DNA from 4 places in the Ruegeria sp. AI3 genome. Region 2 is predicted to be linked to each of the others. Evidence: riboswitches for the same ligand, from Rfam matches in the RefSeq annotation. Region 2 holds a riboswitch; each other region holds the start of a gene.
What was found. Region 2 has a riboswitch for cobalamin ahead of ACRZ95_RS15360 (DUF1636 family protein). Riboswitches for the same ligand answer to the same signal wherever they lie in the genome.
Positions count from the first base shown of each region.

Region 1: it holds a riboswitch for cobalamin, as region 2 does, so the genes downstream of both, ACRZ95_RS03490 (DUF1636 domain-containing protein) here and ACRZ95_RS15360 (DUF1636 family protein) in region 2, are expected to answer to the same signal.
Region 3: it holds a riboswitch for cobalamin, as region 2 does, so the genes downstream of both, ACRZ95_RS17615 (aromatic ring-hydroxylating oxygenase subunit alpha) here and ACRZ95_RS15360 (DUF1636 family protein) in region 2, are expected to answer to the same signal.
Region 4: it holds a riboswitch for cobalamin, as region 2 does, so the genes downstream of both, ACRZ95_RS22080 (hypothetical protein) here and ACRZ95_RS15360 (DUF1636 family protein) in region 2, are expected to answer to the same signal.

Region 1 covers NZ_JBQFYA010000001.1:698,217-702,234, forward strand. Annotated here, with positions in the region: tRNA gene ACRZ95_RS03480 (tRNA-Cys) at 219-292, shown strand; gene ACRZ95_RS03485 (NAD(P)-dependent oxidoreductase) at 332-1,402, opposite strand; cobalamin riboswitch at 1,429-1,632, shown strand; gene ACRZ95_RS03490 (DUF1636 domain-containing protein) at 1,716-2,096, shown strand; gene cobW (cobalamin biosynthesis protein CobW) at 2,093-3,148, shown strand; gene cobN (cobaltochelatase subunit CobN) at 3,154-4,018, shown strand, end outside.
Region 2 covers NZ_JBQFYA010000010.1:41,465-45,482, forward strand. Annotated here, with positions in the region: gene ACRZ95_RS15345 (D-lyxose/D-mannose family sugar isomerase) at 1-384, shown strand, start outside; gene ACRZ95_RS15350 (hypothetical protein) at 505-726, shown strand; gene ACRZ95_RS15355 (hypothetical protein) at 723-1,211, shown strand; cobalamin riboswitch at 1,246-1,450, shown strand; gene ACRZ95_RS15360 (DUF1636 family protein) at 1,557-1,904, shown strand; gene ACRZ95_RS15365 (ABC transporter ATP-binding protein) at 1,901-2,677, shown strand; gene ACRZ95_RS15370 (ABC transporter substrate-binding protein) at 2,690-3,640, shown strand; gene ACRZ95_RS15375 (iron ABC transporter permease) at 3,642-4,018, shown strand, end outside.
Region 3 covers NZ_JBQFYA010000012.1:113,123-117,140, reverse strand. Annotated here, with positions in the region: gene ACRZ95_RS17625 (glutamine synthetase family protein) at 1-795, shown strand, start outside; gene ACRZ95_RS17620 (GNAT family N-acetyltransferase) at 910-1,431, shown strand; cobalamin riboswitch at 1,551-1,754, shown strand; gene ACRZ95_RS17615 (aromatic ring-hydroxylating oxygenase subunit alpha) at 1,819-3,090, shown strand; gene ACRZ95_RS17610 (hybrid-cluster NAD(P)-dependent oxidoreductase) at 3,096-4,018, shown strand, end outside.
Region 4 covers NZ_JBQFYA010000022.1:1,009-5,026, forward strand. Annotated here, with positions in the region: gene ACRZ95_RS22070 (DNA polymerase III subunit gamma/tau) at 1-859, opposite strand, end outside; gene ACRZ95_RS22075 (phosphatase domain-containing protein) at 1,029-1,532, shown strand; gene ACRZ95_RS22080 (hypothetical protein) at 1,529-1,936, opposite strand; cobalamin riboswitch at 2,025-2,244, opposite strand; gene ACRZ95_RS22085 (alpha/beta fold hydrolase) at 2,405-3,262, shown strand; gene rsgA (ribosome small subunit-dependent GTPase A) at 3,306-4,018, opposite strand, start outside.

The DNA.
Region 1 (4,018 bases), on a different contig from region 2:
ATCTCTCTTTTCAATCCCTTGGATAAATGGCTTGTGCCACACTCGACCTGTCTCGACAACGGCCCAGATGCCGCAAGCCTGGTTCACGATCCGTTTAGACCGGCCGCCCACAAATATTGATTTGCGGCCCAAAATCGACGGCAATCCTCTGGACGCCCCCGATGAAAGCTGCTAAAACGCCCACCACACCACGGCAAGTATTTGATTTTACTTGAAAAGGCGAGTTGGCGGAGTGGTGACGCAGCGGATTGCAAATCCGTGTACACCGGTTCGATTCCGGTACTCGCCTCCACATCCCCTTCCTCTAAATACCGTCTTCGGAAATCAGTTTTCAGGAGGAACGCCCCTGAGGCACAACCTCGTACCCTGGTTCTTCCGGCTCATCGTCCTGCATTTCCGTAGGAAAACCCGGTGCGCGGATGTCCAAGCCCGTGGCCTCCTCCAGGCGTTTGATGATGTTTGGCGACAACTCACGCTCGCCAAACCGGGCGATGCCATCCTCAAAGATCTTGATCATCACCGGATTGATTTCCAGCGGAACACCGGCGCGGTCGGCGACGTCCTGAAAGAGGCCGATATCCTTTTTCACCAAATCCATCGTAAACGAAATATCGCGCGAACCGTTCAGGATCACCTGGCTTTCCGTTTCGTGCACGAACGAGGTCCCTGACGAGATTTTGATGGCCTCATAGGTGGTGTTCAAATCCATACCGGCGGCCTTGGCGGTGACCAGCGCTTCGGCACAGGTGATCAGGTTGGCCGTGGCAAGATAGTTGGTCAGCACCTTCAGAACCGAGGCCGAGCCGAGCTCTCCGGTGTGCAGAACGCGCCGCCCCATGGTGGTCAGGAAGGGCAAGATAAGTTCGAACGTGTCGCGGTCGCAGCCAGCGAAGATCGAGATATTGCCCGTCGCCGCGCGGTGACAGCCACCCGAGACAGGGCAATCGACTGCGGCCCCTCCGCGCTCCAAAACCAAAGCCCCCAACCGCTTGACCTCAGCCTCGTCGGTGGTGGACATCTCCATCCAGATCTTACCTGGACCAACCTCGGGCAGCATCTCTTGCATCACCGCGTCCGAAGCCGCAGGCGACGGCAGGCAGGTGATCACGGCATCGCAATCGCGCATCATCTGGGCCGGGCTATCAGCCGCTTTGGCCCCCTGCGCGACGAAGGCCTCAACCAGATCGGAACTCAGGTCATGAACCGTCAGGTCGATTCCATTACGCAGCAATGACCCCGACAGCTTGCCGCCCACATTCCCAAGCCCGATAAAACCTACTTTCATGGATTTCGCCTCCGTTTGCGCCCTAAGGCCATGCGACCACGCCTCAGCGCCCGATTCATGCCGCCTAGCGACGCTGGCAGGTCGCTTTTCAACGCACCACAGCGGTCTGGACTGCATCGCGCTTGACAAGCTGAGGGTCGGTGCCGCATGAGCCTCCTGTTGGTGTCTGTGAGAGCAGATGAAAAGGGAATGCGTCAACGGGTTTTCCGCCAAACGCAGCCGCCCCCGCGACCGTGACCGGAGAGGGTGCCCGAGCCACTGGCGCAAAGCCGGGAAGGCGGGACATCCGACAGAGGACGCCTCTGACATCCGCAAGCCGGGAGACCTGCCAGCGCCCGAAGATGAAACCGGACGGGGTGTTCCGGTGTCGGGTCAAGGGACCCGCATGAAACCCCGTCCCCCACGATGAGGATTTGGGGGGATGAGAGACATGACCGAGACCGCTCCGGTCGAATTGCTGGTTTGCACCACCTGTCGTCGCGGACTGCCCGTTGAAGACGACGCGAAACGCCCCGGCACCCTGTTGCACAAGGCGCTTGAACAGGCGGACCTGCCGGAAGGGATAACCCTTAAAGCCGTGGAGTGTTTATCCAACTGCAACGAGGGCTGTTCCATCGTGCTGCGTGGCGGCCCGGAACGCTGGACCTTCGTCTATGAACATCTGAACGAAACCGACCATGTCGACGTGATCGTGGACGGCGCCACCAAGTACCTCGCGACCGAGGACGGCTTGGTCAAATGGCGTGAGCGCCCTGAACACTTCCGCAAAAACTGCGCAGCCCGTATTCCCCCGATTGGAGCCCTGAAATGAGCAACTTGGAAAAACTCCCCGTCACCGTGATCACTGGCTTCTTGGGCTCGGGCAAAACAACTCTCGTTAAGCACCTGATGCAGAACCCGCAAGGCAAGCGTCTGGCCGTGGTTGTTAATGAGTTCGGCGATGTCGGCGTCGATGGCGATATCCTGAAATCCTGCGCGATCCCGGATTGTCCGGCGGAAAACATCATGGAACTGGCGAACGGCTGCATCTGCTGCACTGTGGCCGATGATTTCATCCCGACCATCGAAGCCCTTATGGCGCTGGAGCCGCGCCCCGATCACATCCTGATCGAAACCTCGGGCCTCGCCCTGCCCAAGCCGCTGCTGAAGGCGTTCGACTGGCCCGATATCCGATCGAAAATCACTGTTGATGGCGTGATCGCGCTGGCCGATGCCGAGGCCGTCGCCGCTGGTCGCTTTGCTCCGAATGTCGAAGCGGTGGACGCTCAGCGCATGGCTGATGACTCGATCGACCATGAAACGCCCTTATCCGAGGTGTTTGAGGATCAGATTTCCTGCGCCGATATCATCCTGCTGACCAAGCCTGATCTGGCCGGTCCCGAAGGCGTGGCAAAAGCCAAAGAGATCATCGCCGCCGAGGCCCCTCGCCCGCTGCCCGTTGTCGAAGTGGCCGAAGGCGCCGTGGATGTGCGCGTCGTTCTGGGTCTTGAGGCCGCAGCCGAGGATGACATGGACGCTCGTCCTTCGCATCACGACGGTCACCACGATCACGAGCATGACGATTTCGAAAGCATCATCGTTGATCTGCCGGAACAGTCCGATCCTGCCGATTTGGTCGCCAAGATCGAACGTCTGGCCAATGAGCTGAACATCCTGCGCGTCAAAGGCTATGCCGCCGTGCAAGGCAAGCCGATGCGCCTGCTGGTGCAGGCCGTGGGTGCCCGTGTGCGTCATCAATACGACCGTCCATGGGGCCCCGGTGAGGAACGCCGCTCGCGCATGGTGGTGATCGCCGAGCATGACGATATCAAAGAAGCGGAAATCCGCGATATCCTCGCGGGTGTGACCGAGGCCGCCGAGTAAGGCCCATGCACGTCGTCTTCCGCGAAAGCCACGGGTTAGAAGAAACGGAAATCCCAACCGATCTGGGCCAGAGCCCGGCGGATTTGGTGGTGCTGTCCTTCTCGGACAGCGACCTTGGCGCTTTCGCGGCGGGCTGGCATCGCGGTGGCGGGCCGGATGGGCGTATGCCCACGATGCGGTTGGCGAACCTGACGGCGTTGAAACATCCTCTGTCCGTCGACACCTACGTGGAGCAGACGCTGGAGGGTGCGAAGGGCATTCTGATCCGCCTGATTGGCGGCGTGCCTTACTGGGCTTACGGGCTGCAGCAAGTGCTGTCGCTGGCGAAGGCCAAGGGCATCGCGTTGGCCGTCCTACCCGCCGACGGGCGTGAGGACCCGCGGCTGGATGACTATTCCACCCTGCCCGTCTCGACCCTGCGCCGTCTGGCACATCTCTGCGACACAGGCGGCGAAGTCGCGGCACAGGCCGCCTTGGCGCAGATGGCGTTGGCGGCGGGGCTTTATGCCGGCCCTGTTATGGGGGCTAAAACCCTGCCCGAATCTGGCGCGTGGTGTCCTGATCGCGGCGTGATCCCGGTTGAGACTGCCTTTGCGGGCGACGCAAAACGTATCGTCGTCACCTTCTATCGCGCCTATCTGACCTCGGCGGACACGGCCCCTGTCGCCACCGTGATCCGCAGCTTGCGAGATCGCGGGTTCGAGGCCGTAGGTCTCTTCGCCCCTTCGCTCAAGGCTCCTGCTGCGGCTGAGTGGTTGCGTGACAACATCGTCGCGCTGAAGCCTTCGGCAATCATCAACGCAACCTCGTTCTCGGGCAAAGGCGCATCGGGTACGTCCCCTTTGGACGCGGCGGGCGTGCCCGTGTTTC
Region 2 (4,018 bases):
GACAAACAGCTGTCGCCGATGCACCGCCATATCGTCAAAGCCGAGGACATCATCAACCGAGGCGGCGGCGATCTGGTTATGGAAATCTATGCCTCGGACCCCGATGGCGGTATCGACCGGGATACCCCAGTCACTGTTCCCAGCGATGCCTGCCCTGTCACCATAGGGCCCGGAGAGCATCTGCGCCTGAAGCCAGGTCAGAGCGTGACCTTGATGCCCGGCATCTGGCATGCCTTCTGGGCGGAAGGTGGGGATTGCTTGATTGGCGAAGTCTCAACCGTGAATGACGACCGGACGGACAACGTATTTGAAGACCCGATCCCCCGCTTTGCAACAATCGAAGAAGATGCAGCGCCGGATTTCCTGTTGGTTGCCGACTACTGACTTCATTAAGAATTTCGCGCTTGCATTTTCTGACTAATTTAGTCAGTTAATGGCTGACCCAGTCAGATTCCGTTGGAATCATCGCCCGGTCCCATTTTTGCGACCGAAAGATAACCTGACATGCGAAAATCCCTCGCCGATCTGTTGGCCATGGACGCTGTTGCCAGTCGCCATGGCTGCGCATTGAAACCAAAACTGAGGCAGGCGATTGAGGCTGATCTCAGCTTTTCCGTCCGCGCTGCATCACCGCGTCTTGAAACGCCAGTTGATCCCAATACGCTTCCGCAAAACGTCCACCCATTGGCCGCGAAAGCCCTCGACCCCAAAAGGGAACGCGCATGAAACACTCGGCATCCAACCACACACTGCCCCGCATCGAATTTGACGGTTTCGAACGCGGTTTGCTGCCTGTCATGCGGCACTTCATCCTCAGCTTCACAGAGCCGGAAACACAGGCTTGGCAACATGCCTTTTCGGTAGCGACCGAGCGTTGGGGGCGCGATCAGGGGCTTGTTCTGGCGCATCTGGTCTTCAAGATTATCAAGGCCACGCTACACACCCGCCCTCTGGGTCTGGCCTTCAAAGACCCGCTTTGTGCTGAAACACGGCAAGAACTGACATGTGACGAGCACGCCCTGCTCCGGATGCTGCATCACATGCGCCGCGACGAAACTCCGGCAGCGCGCGATGCCTTGAACGAATTGACCGGAGGCTATCCGGACGCCCATCTGATACAGGCCGGTTTGACCCTGGCTAGCCAGTTCCCGACAAATGGCGTCGGACCGGGCCAACCCGCGCGCAGGCCGATCCTGCGTGTGGTCCGCTAGCGCGATTCCTGTGCTTGACAATAGGAGCGTGAGCAGACTAGCTGCTCTGGATGGTTCCCGACGGCCTGTGTCTGAGGGATGAAAATGGGAATACGGTGCGGCCCAAAGGCCAATGCCGTGACTGCCCCCGCAACTGTAAGCGGAGAGCGACGCCACAAAACCACTGGCCCCAAAGGTCGGGAAGGTTGGCCGAGCAATGACCCGCAAGTCAGGAGACCTGCCATCACAGTTTAACCAACCCGGGGCGGGGTGTCCCGGAAGGAGGCTCGATGGCACATCTGCGTGCTGATGCAACTCATGGCTTTTGCCTTCAATCGGCTTTCGTTCAAGTCGGCGACGCGTGCCATGGCTGATCATTTCGTCCTGATATGCGGCACCTGCAATGGGCCGATCCCTGCGCACGAGGCAAAAGAAGCGTTGGACCGCCAGCTGCCCGAAGGGTTCTCGACACGCCTGATCGACTGTATGGCCGGGTGTGATCGCCCGATGACCGTCGGGCTGCAGGCCAATGGCAAGGCGCAATATCTGTTCGGCGACATTCAATCCCCTGCTGATCTGAGCGCTTTGGCTGAGTTCGCCCATCAATTTCGCGACAGTGAGAATGGCTGGACCAGCGCCTCGACCCGTCCTTTGGCGCTCTATACCAAAACCCTGTCGCGCATGCCCTGCCTGCCACCGGAGGGCACGGCATGAGCTTTCTGGTCGCTGAAAATCTGGAATATTACGCCCTGAACGGCGATGTTCTGCTGCGCGACACCTCGTTCTCGCTTGAGGAAGGCGCGATATTGGCCGTCGCTGGCCCGAACGGGGCGGGCAAAACGACGCTGCTCAACCTCTTGTGCGGGGTCGCAAAACTGGCGCTAGGCGATGTGCGTATTCAGGATCAAAGCCTGCGGAAACTGTCCTCGCTGGAGCGGGCCAGACGGATTGCCGTTGTCGGCCAGCAGGAAGTACCCGACGGGCGGCTGCACCTGCGCGACTATGTGGCCCTTGGGCAAATCCCGATCAGGGCCGACAAATCCGCAGAAGCTCTTCAAACGGACCTGCAGCGCGTGCTCGACACCACCGAGCTGTCCCATCTGGCCGGCAAACAGATGGCAAAACTGTCCGGCGGAGAGCGCCAGCGCGCTCATATCGCACGGGCTTTGGCGCAGAACCCCTCGCTGCTGTTTTTGGATGAGCCGACCAACCATCTCGACCCCGATGCCAAAGGGCACATGCTGTCTCTGGTCGCCGAGTTGGGCGTGACGGTTGTGATGATCGTCCACGATCTGGTCATGATCCCCGAATTCGCCAGCCACGTCGCCCTCATGAAGAATGCGCAGCTGACGGCCTTCGGCCCGGTCTCCGAGGTTCTGACACCAGACCGCGTGCGCGAGACTTTTGGTGTTGACTATTTGTGTTTCCAGCACGAAGGACGCGTGATCCCCGCGCTGGACATCCGAAAACGAGAGCTTTCATCTTAACAGGAGAGATTGATGAAACTGAAACTTTTGTCCGCTGCGGTCCTAAGCGCGCTGGCGGGCGGCGCTGCCGCGCAAGAGATCACCGTCGACAATTGCGGTGAACCTCTGGTGTTCGACAGCAAGCCCGAGCGGATCGTGGTTCATGACATGAACATGACCGACATGGCCTTTGCGCTGGGTCTTCAGGACAGCATCGTTGGTCTGACCGGCATCACCGGCTGGTACAAGACCAGCCCCGATTTCGACGCGCAACGCGGTGACATTCCCGAACTCGCTCCGAAATATCCGACGGTCGAAAACCTCGTCGCGGTTGAGCCCGACATGTTCTTCGCCGGATGGTACTACGGCATGAAACCCGGCGGCGACGTTACCCCCGACACGCTGGAGCCCTTTGGCATCAAGACAATGGTGCTGACCGAAAGCTGCATTCACCTGAACAAAGACCGTCCCGAAGCCACCATGGATCTGCTGTTTGACGACGTTCTACGCCTGGGCACGGTCATGCAGGTCGAAGACAAAGCGAACGCGCTGGTCTCGGGCTGGAAAGACCATCTGGCCGCGATCGAGGCCAAAACCGCCGATCTGGAAAAACCCCGTGTCTTCCTGCTGGACGGCCCGGCCGATGCGCCCTTTACCGCAGGCAAATACGCCATTCCTGACGCGATGATCGCAGCGGCTGGCGGCGTCAACGTCACCCATGACATGGACACAAGCTGGGGCCGCACCTCGTGGGAGGCCGTCGCCGCCTCGAACCCCGAATTCCTTGTCCTGCTGGACTATCAAACTGGCAACGGCGCGGCGGATACCTTCAAGTTCCTGCAGGAACACCCGGTGATGTCGCAGACCGATGCAGTCAAGAACGAGCGCTGGATCGGCCTGCGTTACGAAGAGCTGACACCGGGACCGGCAAACATCGAAGCGATCGAGAAGATGGCAACGGCAATGCACCGGGGTAACAGCTAAGATGACGAAAACGGGCCGGGCGGTACTGTTAGGGGCGGTCATTCTGACCGCCCTTTTGCTGCTGTCGACGATCTACGGAACTACCCCGATCCCTATGGCCGAGGTTTTCACCGCGATTGGGCTGGGTACTGGTGTGACTGAGGGCGACATGTCCCCTCTGCACCGGATTGTCTTTGACCTGCGCCTGCCCCGCGCGTTGTTTGCGGCAGTGATTGGGGCCGGGCTGGGCGTTGTCGGGGTCGTTTTGCAAACGACAACGCGCAATGACCTGGCTGACCCGTTTCTGTTTGGTCTTTCGTCAGGGGCCGCTGCGGGTGCCGTCTTGGTCATCACTGTAACAGGCGATGTTCTGGGCATCTGGACCCTGCCACTTGCGGC
Region 3 (4,018 bases), on a different contig from region 2:
GAATATGGCCCAAACCAATATGAGGTCGTCATCGGCCCCGAGCTGGGTGTTCGCGCGGCGGACGCGGCCATCATGGTACGCGAACTGACCTATGCGACTGCACAGGCCTATGGCGAGCGGGCTACCTATACCCCTATTCGAGATGTCGCGAGCGTTGGGAATGGGGTCCATATCCATATGAGCTTTGTGGATGATCATGGCGCGCCGTTGACCTACGCCGAAGACGGCCCCTGCGGCATGTCGGATCTGACGAGTGCCTTCGCTGCTGGAGTATTGAAGTATCTGGATGCGATCCTGGCCCTGACTGCGCCTTCGGTGATCTCGTATGAACGCCTGACACCGCATCGTTGGTCTGCGGCTTTCAACAATCTGGGCTTTCGCGACCGCGAGGCTTCCTTGCGGATTTGTCCTGTGACCGCAAAAGACCCCGCCTCAATCGCGGGGCAGTTCAATATCGAATACCGTGCGGCGGACGCTGCAGCTTCGCCTCATCTGGCGCTTGCTGCGGTTGTCATGGCCGGGGCGAAGGGGATCGAAGAAGGGCTACCCGCGCCCGTTCCAACTGAAGAGGATCTTTCGCTTTTGGACGTCGCAGAACTGAACCAAAGAGGGCTGGTGCGCTTGCCTCAGACCTTGGAAGACGCGCTCGACCGGTTCGTTTCCAACCCGGTTGTGACCGGCTGGTTCCCCGAAGGCTTCGCCGAGGTGTACCAAGCTCACAAACAATCCGAGATCGCGACAACCGCACACCTGGACACAGACGCACGCTGCCGATTGTACGAAGAAACATATTGACCTGAGCGGCTCGTCTTGCCGAAGCTCGCCCAATGCGACCTCTGGGGCGTCGTTTGGGTAATCTCGCGCCGTATGACGCGGCGCAAGCTGTTTAGCTCAGGATAGGGATGGATCATGAACCGTTCAGAAACCGATGCCATCTTGAATGTGCATAGGCTGGCTTTTGGCGAACCGGAAGGTGAAGAAATCGCTCAACTCGCCGAAGATCTCCTTGAGCATCCGGAAACGATTTCAATCAGTGTGAGGCGTGACGGGCAGATCGCGGGCAATGTCATGTTCACCCCGTTTGTCTTCCAGGATCACCCGGACGTTAAATGCTATCTTCTGGCGCCCTGCGGTGTCTCGCCCGAGCATCAAGGCCGCGGAGTTGGCAGAGAGATGATGGAGACCAGCATCAAGCACTTGAGGTCCATTGGAACAGACGCTGTCTTTGTGTTGGGCGTGCCGACTTTCTACCCCTTATTCGGGTTTGTCCCGACTGACAAAGAGACGCCATATCCGGACCTTCTGACGATCCCCGAGGCATGGATGACGCTTGAGCTCACTGCAGGATGTGTTGAAAAGCTGGCGGGCAAAACACTTGCGATTGCGCCCTTCATGCACGCGCATTTGTGGGACACATCACAACACGGGTGAATTCCGTTTTTTTGTTCTTGCCTCAAGCTGTAGCCCTGTTTCAGGTTTCCATTTCTGCTGGGCATGTCTGTTTTGTTTCTGGAAATGTCGCAAGGCTTTCAGCCGCGAATTCATCCCCGCGTAGGTTGCGCGTGTGAGGTGCTGCTGTCTGATTCTCGGGCGGCAGAGAATTGGGAAGCCGGTGCAATTCCGGCGCTGCCCCCGCAACGGTAAGAAAGGTCAGGTTCGACAGGTAACCACTGGGACGAGGATCCCGGGAAGGTGTCGAAACCGGGCGTAAGCCCCTTTCAAGTCCGGAAACCAGCCTTGCATATATGTCAAACCGCGGGTGGCGGTGGGGGCACAAGTTTCGGACGTGATCCTCGCACGGCTCCGGACTGGCCTCTGATGTCATCTGCCCAAGCTAAGCCGCGGGGCGCGGCAGGAGAGCCAGAAGTGAGCAACGTTCAAAGCCTGTTGGCGCGTCGAAACCCGGCCTATGCCCTTGAACAGGCATTCTATACAGATCCAGATGTATTTCAGGCCGATCTTGAGGCCATCCACTACCGCGACTGGCTATTTGCCATTCCGGCATGTGAACTGGTGAAAACAGGCGACTATGTAACCTACACTGTGGGCGCATACCGCGTGATCATCGTGCGCGGTGCGGACAATCAGATCCGGGCCTTCCACAACACCTGCCGCCATCGCGGGTCGATCATCTGCAAAGCGGCCAAGGGGAACTCGCCCAAACTGGTCTGCCCCTATCACCAGTGGACCTATGAGCTTGACGGCTCATTGCTGTGGGCGCGTGATATGGGGCCTGATTTCGACCCCAAACAACACGGGCTGAAAACCGTCCACTGCAGGGAACTGGCCGGGCTGGTCTATATCTGTCTTGCAGATGTAGCCCCCGATTTCGACACCTTCGCCAATAAAGCACGGCCCTATCTGGAGCCGCATGATTTGAACAACGCCAAGGTCGCCTTTGAAAGCACGATCATCGAAAAGGGCAACTGGAAGCTTGTTTGGGAAAACAACCGCGAGTGCTATCACTGCGGCGGCAACCACCCTTCGCTGTGCCGGACCTTCCCTGATGATCCCTCGGTAACCGGTATTGAAGGGGGTGAAGCCCCGGCCTTCATGCAAGCTCACTTCGACCGTTGCGAGGCTGCAGGGATGCCGTCGCAGTTCTATCTGCATGATGACGGGCAATACCGTCTGGCGCGGATGCCGCTGAAGGAAGGGGCGGAAAGCTACACTCTGGACGGCAAATCTGCGGTGCGCCGCTTTCTGGGCCGCGCGCCCTTTGCCGATGCGGGGACGTTGCTGAAGTTCCACTATCCCAGCACATGGAACCACTTCCTGGCCGATCACTCGATTGTCTTCCGCGTCACTCCGGTCAGCCCGACCGAGACCGAAGTCACCACGAAGTGGCTGGTCAACAAGGATGCGATCGAAGGGGTCGATTATGACGTCAAGCGCCTGACTGAGGTCTGGATGGCCACCAATGATGAAGATCGCCGCGTGGTGGAAGACAACCAGATGGGCATCAACAGTCCGGCCTATGTGCCGGGGCCGTATTCGGGGGTCCAGGAATCCGGTGTTCTGCAATTCACTGATTGGTATTGCAGCGCTTTGGCGCGTCACTTTGCGCCCAACACGATGGCGGCGGAGTGACGGAGATGAAAGACCTGAACGCTGTTGCCTCGATCTGGCAGGATGATGAGAGGCTGGAATGCGTCTCGGTCGTGCCCGAGACGCCAAACACCGCCAGCTTTACGTTCCGCGCCCCGTCCGGGGCTTTGTTTGCCTACCATCCGGGTCAGTTCCTGACGCTCGAGATTCCGGCACCGGGGCAGCCGGGAGGCGTTGTGCATCGGACCTATACGATCTCGTCATCCCCATCACGTCCGCGATCCATTACGATCACGGCCAAGGCGCAGCCGGACAGCATCGGTACTCGTTGGATGCTGGACAATCTGAAGCCGGGTATGCGGATGCGGGCAATTGGCCCGGCGGGTCTGTTCACCAATGCTGAAAGCGTCGCCGCCAAGTATCTGTTCGTCTCGGCGGGGTCGGGCATCACGCCTATGATGTCGATGACAACTTGCATGTGGGACGAAGGCCGCGATCTGGATGTAGTCTTCATCAATTGCGCCAAGCGCCCGTCCGAGATCATCTTCCGCCAACGGTTGGAGCAGATGGCAAGTCGGACGCCGGGTCTGGATCTGAAGTTCGTCGTAGAGGAAGCGGATCGTTACAGCCCCTGGACCGGCTACCAGGGTCAGTTCAACCAGCTGATGCTGGGCCTCATGGCCCCAGACTATCTGGACCGTGAGGTCTATTGCTGCGGTCCGGAGCCGTTCATGCAAGCTGTTCGGGACGCTCTGTCGGGTCTTGGCTTTGACATGGACAACTATCATCAGGAAAGCTTTGGAGCTCCGGTTGAGACCGAAGCGGATCAGCCCGATCTGGATGATATCGTTCCTGACGATGACAGCGCCGCCGAGATCGTGTTTGCGACCTCGGGTGTCACTGCTAAAGTCGCCGAGACAGATACGGTTCTGGCCGCCGCACGTGCCGTCGGGTTGAGCATTGCCTCGGG
Region 4 (4,018 bases), on a different contig from region 2:
CCCCTTCGGCGTATTGGCCACCAAGCTCGGTCAGCGCCCCAGCTGCATCGCCCCGCAGGATCATGTCCATGAGGTCCAGAACCCGGCCACGATCCGCGAGACCCAGCATCGCGCGGACTTGATCTGCCGTCGTCTCTCCGGCCCCATGCGAGATCGCCTGATCCAGTAATGAGGTCGCGTCGCGAGCAGATCCCTCGGCAGCACGGGTGATCAGCGCCAACGCATCCTCGGCAATCTCAGCGCTTTCAGCAGAGGCGATCTTGCGTAGCAGGCCGATCATATCCTCGGGTTCGATCCGGCGCAGGTCGAAGCGTTGGCAGCGCGACAGAACCGTGACGGGAACCTTGCGAATCTCGGTTGTGGCAAAGATGAACTTCACATGCGCCGGCGGCTCCTCGAGCGTCTTGAGCAGCGCGTTGAAGGCGCTGGTCGACAGCATGTGGACCTCATCGATGATGTAGATTTTGTAGCGGGACGAGGCAGCGCGGTAGCGAACACTGTCGATAATCTCGCGAATATCATTGACGCCGGTGCGGCTGGCGGCGTCCATCTCCATTACGTCGACATGACGGCCCTCCATGATGGCGACGCAGTGCTCACATTGGCCGCAAGGCTCGGTCGTGGGTCCGCCAGTTCCGTCCGGTCCGATGCAGTTCATGCCTTTCGCAATGATCCGTGCGGTCGTGGTTTTACCGGTTCCGCGAATGCCTGTCATGACAAAGGCTTGCGCGATGCGATCCGCCTCGAACGCGTTTTTGAGCGTGCGGACCATCGCATCCTGACCCACCAGATCGGCAAAGGTTTCCGGGCGGTATTTTCGGGCGAGAACCTGATAGGCGGGGCTGTCTGAGTCGGTCATGTCTGCTCTGGCGGATTCGGAACGTCACCGCAGCGTAGAGGCCTGCGCCGCCCGCGTCCACATGAGTTGAAGAACGATTTTGTTTTGGAAACCGGCGCGTCAGGGGTACACTCTGCAGATTGTGAATCAAGCCTAAAGTCAGGATCAACGCTTCCGGGGGGATGCTGTCATGACGAATTTGGTCATTCATGCTTTGCAAGTGGGCGGGGGCACACTTGCCCTAACGTCGATGCCGGGAAAGGGCGGCGACTATGCAGGCGACCTTGAAACGATTGGAGATTGGAGGCCGGGGCTCGTGCTTTCGATGACAACCGAGGCCGAGCTGGTCCAGTTTGGAGCCCGCGATTTTGGCCGCGACGTTCAGGGGCGCGCCAGCCGCTGGGTGCATCTGCCGATTCAGGATTTCGGCGTGCCACCGTCAGAGGTTGATGCGCAATGGCCCGATGTTAGTGCCGCGGCGCGGCAGGCTTTGTCTGGCGGAGGGCGCGTGCTTGTCCATTGTCAGGGCGGATGTGGTCGCTCTGGCATGGTTGTGTTGCGGTTGATGATCGAATGCGGCGAGGCTCCAACCCAAGCGCTGGATCGGTTGCGCAAGCTACGCCCCTGCGCGGTCGAAACCGATGCGCAGAAGCACTGGGCCACCTTGCCCGCCCGAGCTTTGGCAGACTCCTAAGCCGACAGTTGCAGTTCCGCCGGGGTCGTTTTGCGCGGCGCAATCACTGATGCCTCGAGCATGGCGCAGGGCAGGGATGTCATCGCTGCGCTAGGCAGGCTGCTCGTTTCGGTTCCGAACATAAGGTCGGCGTAGCGATGGAGGGTCTCGCTGTCGGCATTAGGGTCCGCTCCGCAATAGACCCGCACCCGAGACTGGCTGGCCCGAAACCGGGCGTGGCAGCCGTCCGTGCAATGGGTCAGGTCGCTGCTGCCTTCGATTTCGAAATCCGATGTGGTCGCCGGACCGGCTTGGTCCAGTGCGTCAACCATCGAACGCGCCAGCCGTGCCAATGCAGGGCAAGTCTTGCCGGTATGTTGGCAGATGGTTGCTGAGAACCTATGTGTCTTCGTCTTCCAGATCATCCTGCGCCCTCCGCGCGGTGGACAGGGGCTGGGATCAGGTGGGGCAGATAGGGTCTGTCACGGCCTGCCCGGACACCCCGCCCGAGTTTGGGTTATGTTGACGATGGCAGGTCTCCTGACTTGCGGGTCATCGCTTTGCCGACCTTCCCGGCCTTTCGGCCAGTGGATCTTCGACATCGCTCACCGCTTACAGTTGCGGGGGCAGTCGCGGATTTGGTTCGTCCCGAGCAAGCCGGGGAAAACCGCACCGTGTTCCCTTTTCATCCCGACTTCTTGTGAAAGCCGGGAACCATCGAACCATCGCTAGCGTTCATAACCATTCTGAGTCAAGTTGAACTTTCTGCGCTGCGGAAAGACGATCCGCAAAGTGGACGCGTGGTCAAGCGGGATCGCAGTTGACTTGCATGGGCTGTCTGGGGTCAAGTTGCAATGTGAACTCATCAGTTCAGTTTTCCACCGAGGATGCCCATGTTGGATGCAAACCAAACAGTGCTGATCGAAGATGTTCAGATCCCGGTGGGGGATGGTGCCCTGTCCGGGCGGATCTACCGGCCCGTGGCGCAGCCCGAAACCGTAGTGGTGGTCAACAGCGCGACAGGGGTTCCGCGAGACTACTACAAGCATTTCGCACAATGGTTGGCCTCGGATCGTGATATCGCCTGTCTGATCTACGACTACCGGGAATTCGGGCATTCGAAATCGGGCCCACAGCGTCGGTCGAAGATTTCGATGGCCGATTGGGCGTTGCAGGACATGCCCGCCGCGCGGGCCGAGATGCGCCGACGGTTCCCGCTGTCGCAGCAATGGTCAGTTGGTCATTCGCTTGGAGGGATGCTGGGGCCAGTGCAGCCGGATATCGAAAAGATTGATCGCATGATCTGCGTCTGTTCTGGCCTTGTGAAGTTGGGCGATCATCCTTGGCCGTACCGCGCTCTGGCCGGGTTGTTCTGGTATGGGCATGTGCCTCTGGTCGTGAGCGGCCTGGGGTATTTGCCGGGCAAGGCACTTGGGTTTGGAACAGACCTACCGCCTAAGGTCTATTGGCAATGGCGCAAATGGTGCACCGCGCCGCAAAGCTATCTGCCCGAGATCGGAGACACACTGCCGCAAGCTACGTGGCAGGATGCTGACGTTCCCGTCGACCTTTTTGCCTTCACAGATGATGAGATGGTCCCAGAAGCTGCCGTTTGGCGGTTGGCCGAGCTTTATGGTCCAAAAGCACGCCGTCACCTGTTGTCACCGGAAGAGTTTGGTGTTCGGGAGATCGGCCATATCGGTGTGTTTGCCCGCCGAAATGCGGTGCTCTGGCCACGATTGATCGCTTGATGGGGGGCGCCGGCGGACCGACGCCCCTTTTTCAGCCCGTGTTTCAATCGCCGCGCCGCGCGGATTTTCCGTGCATCGCAGATCGGACCATCTTGCCGAAAGCCTTGTCGCGTGCCCGCGCCTCGGCCACGGTCTCAGAGTTGCGCTGATCCTCGCGCCTCAGCTTGCGCCAGCGTTCCAACCGATCTGCATCCAGTGTGCCTGCTTCAATCGCCGCCTGCACAGCGCAACCGGGCTCGGCCTCATGCTGGCAATCCGAGAACCGGCAGGTTTGGGCCAGCTCCAGAATGTCCGAGAACACTTCGTCCACCCCGTCCTGCGCGTCGAGCAGGCGCAGGGCGCGCATGCCGGGGGTGTCGACCAGCCAACCGCCATTTTGCATCGGATGTAAGACGCGAGACGTCGTGGTGTGGCGGCCTCGGGCGTCATCCTCGCGGATTGTGGCTGTTGCCTGATCCTGCCCGGTCATTCCGTTGGCGAGCGTTGTTTTGCCAACCCCGGATGACCCGACCAAAGCCGCTGTCTGACTCGCCGGACACCATGCCAGAACCTGCTGCAGGTCTAACGCTTCATGCGCGTTGACCGTCAGGACTGTCAAAAACGGTGCCAGCGCTTCGGCCTGCTTGGCGTAGGCTGCGGGGTCCGAGCAGCTATCTGCTTTGGTCAGGACCACGACAGGATAGCAGCCCGCCTGATGCGCCAGTGCCAGATACCGTTCGAGCCGGGGCACATTGAAATCCGCATTGCACGAGCTGA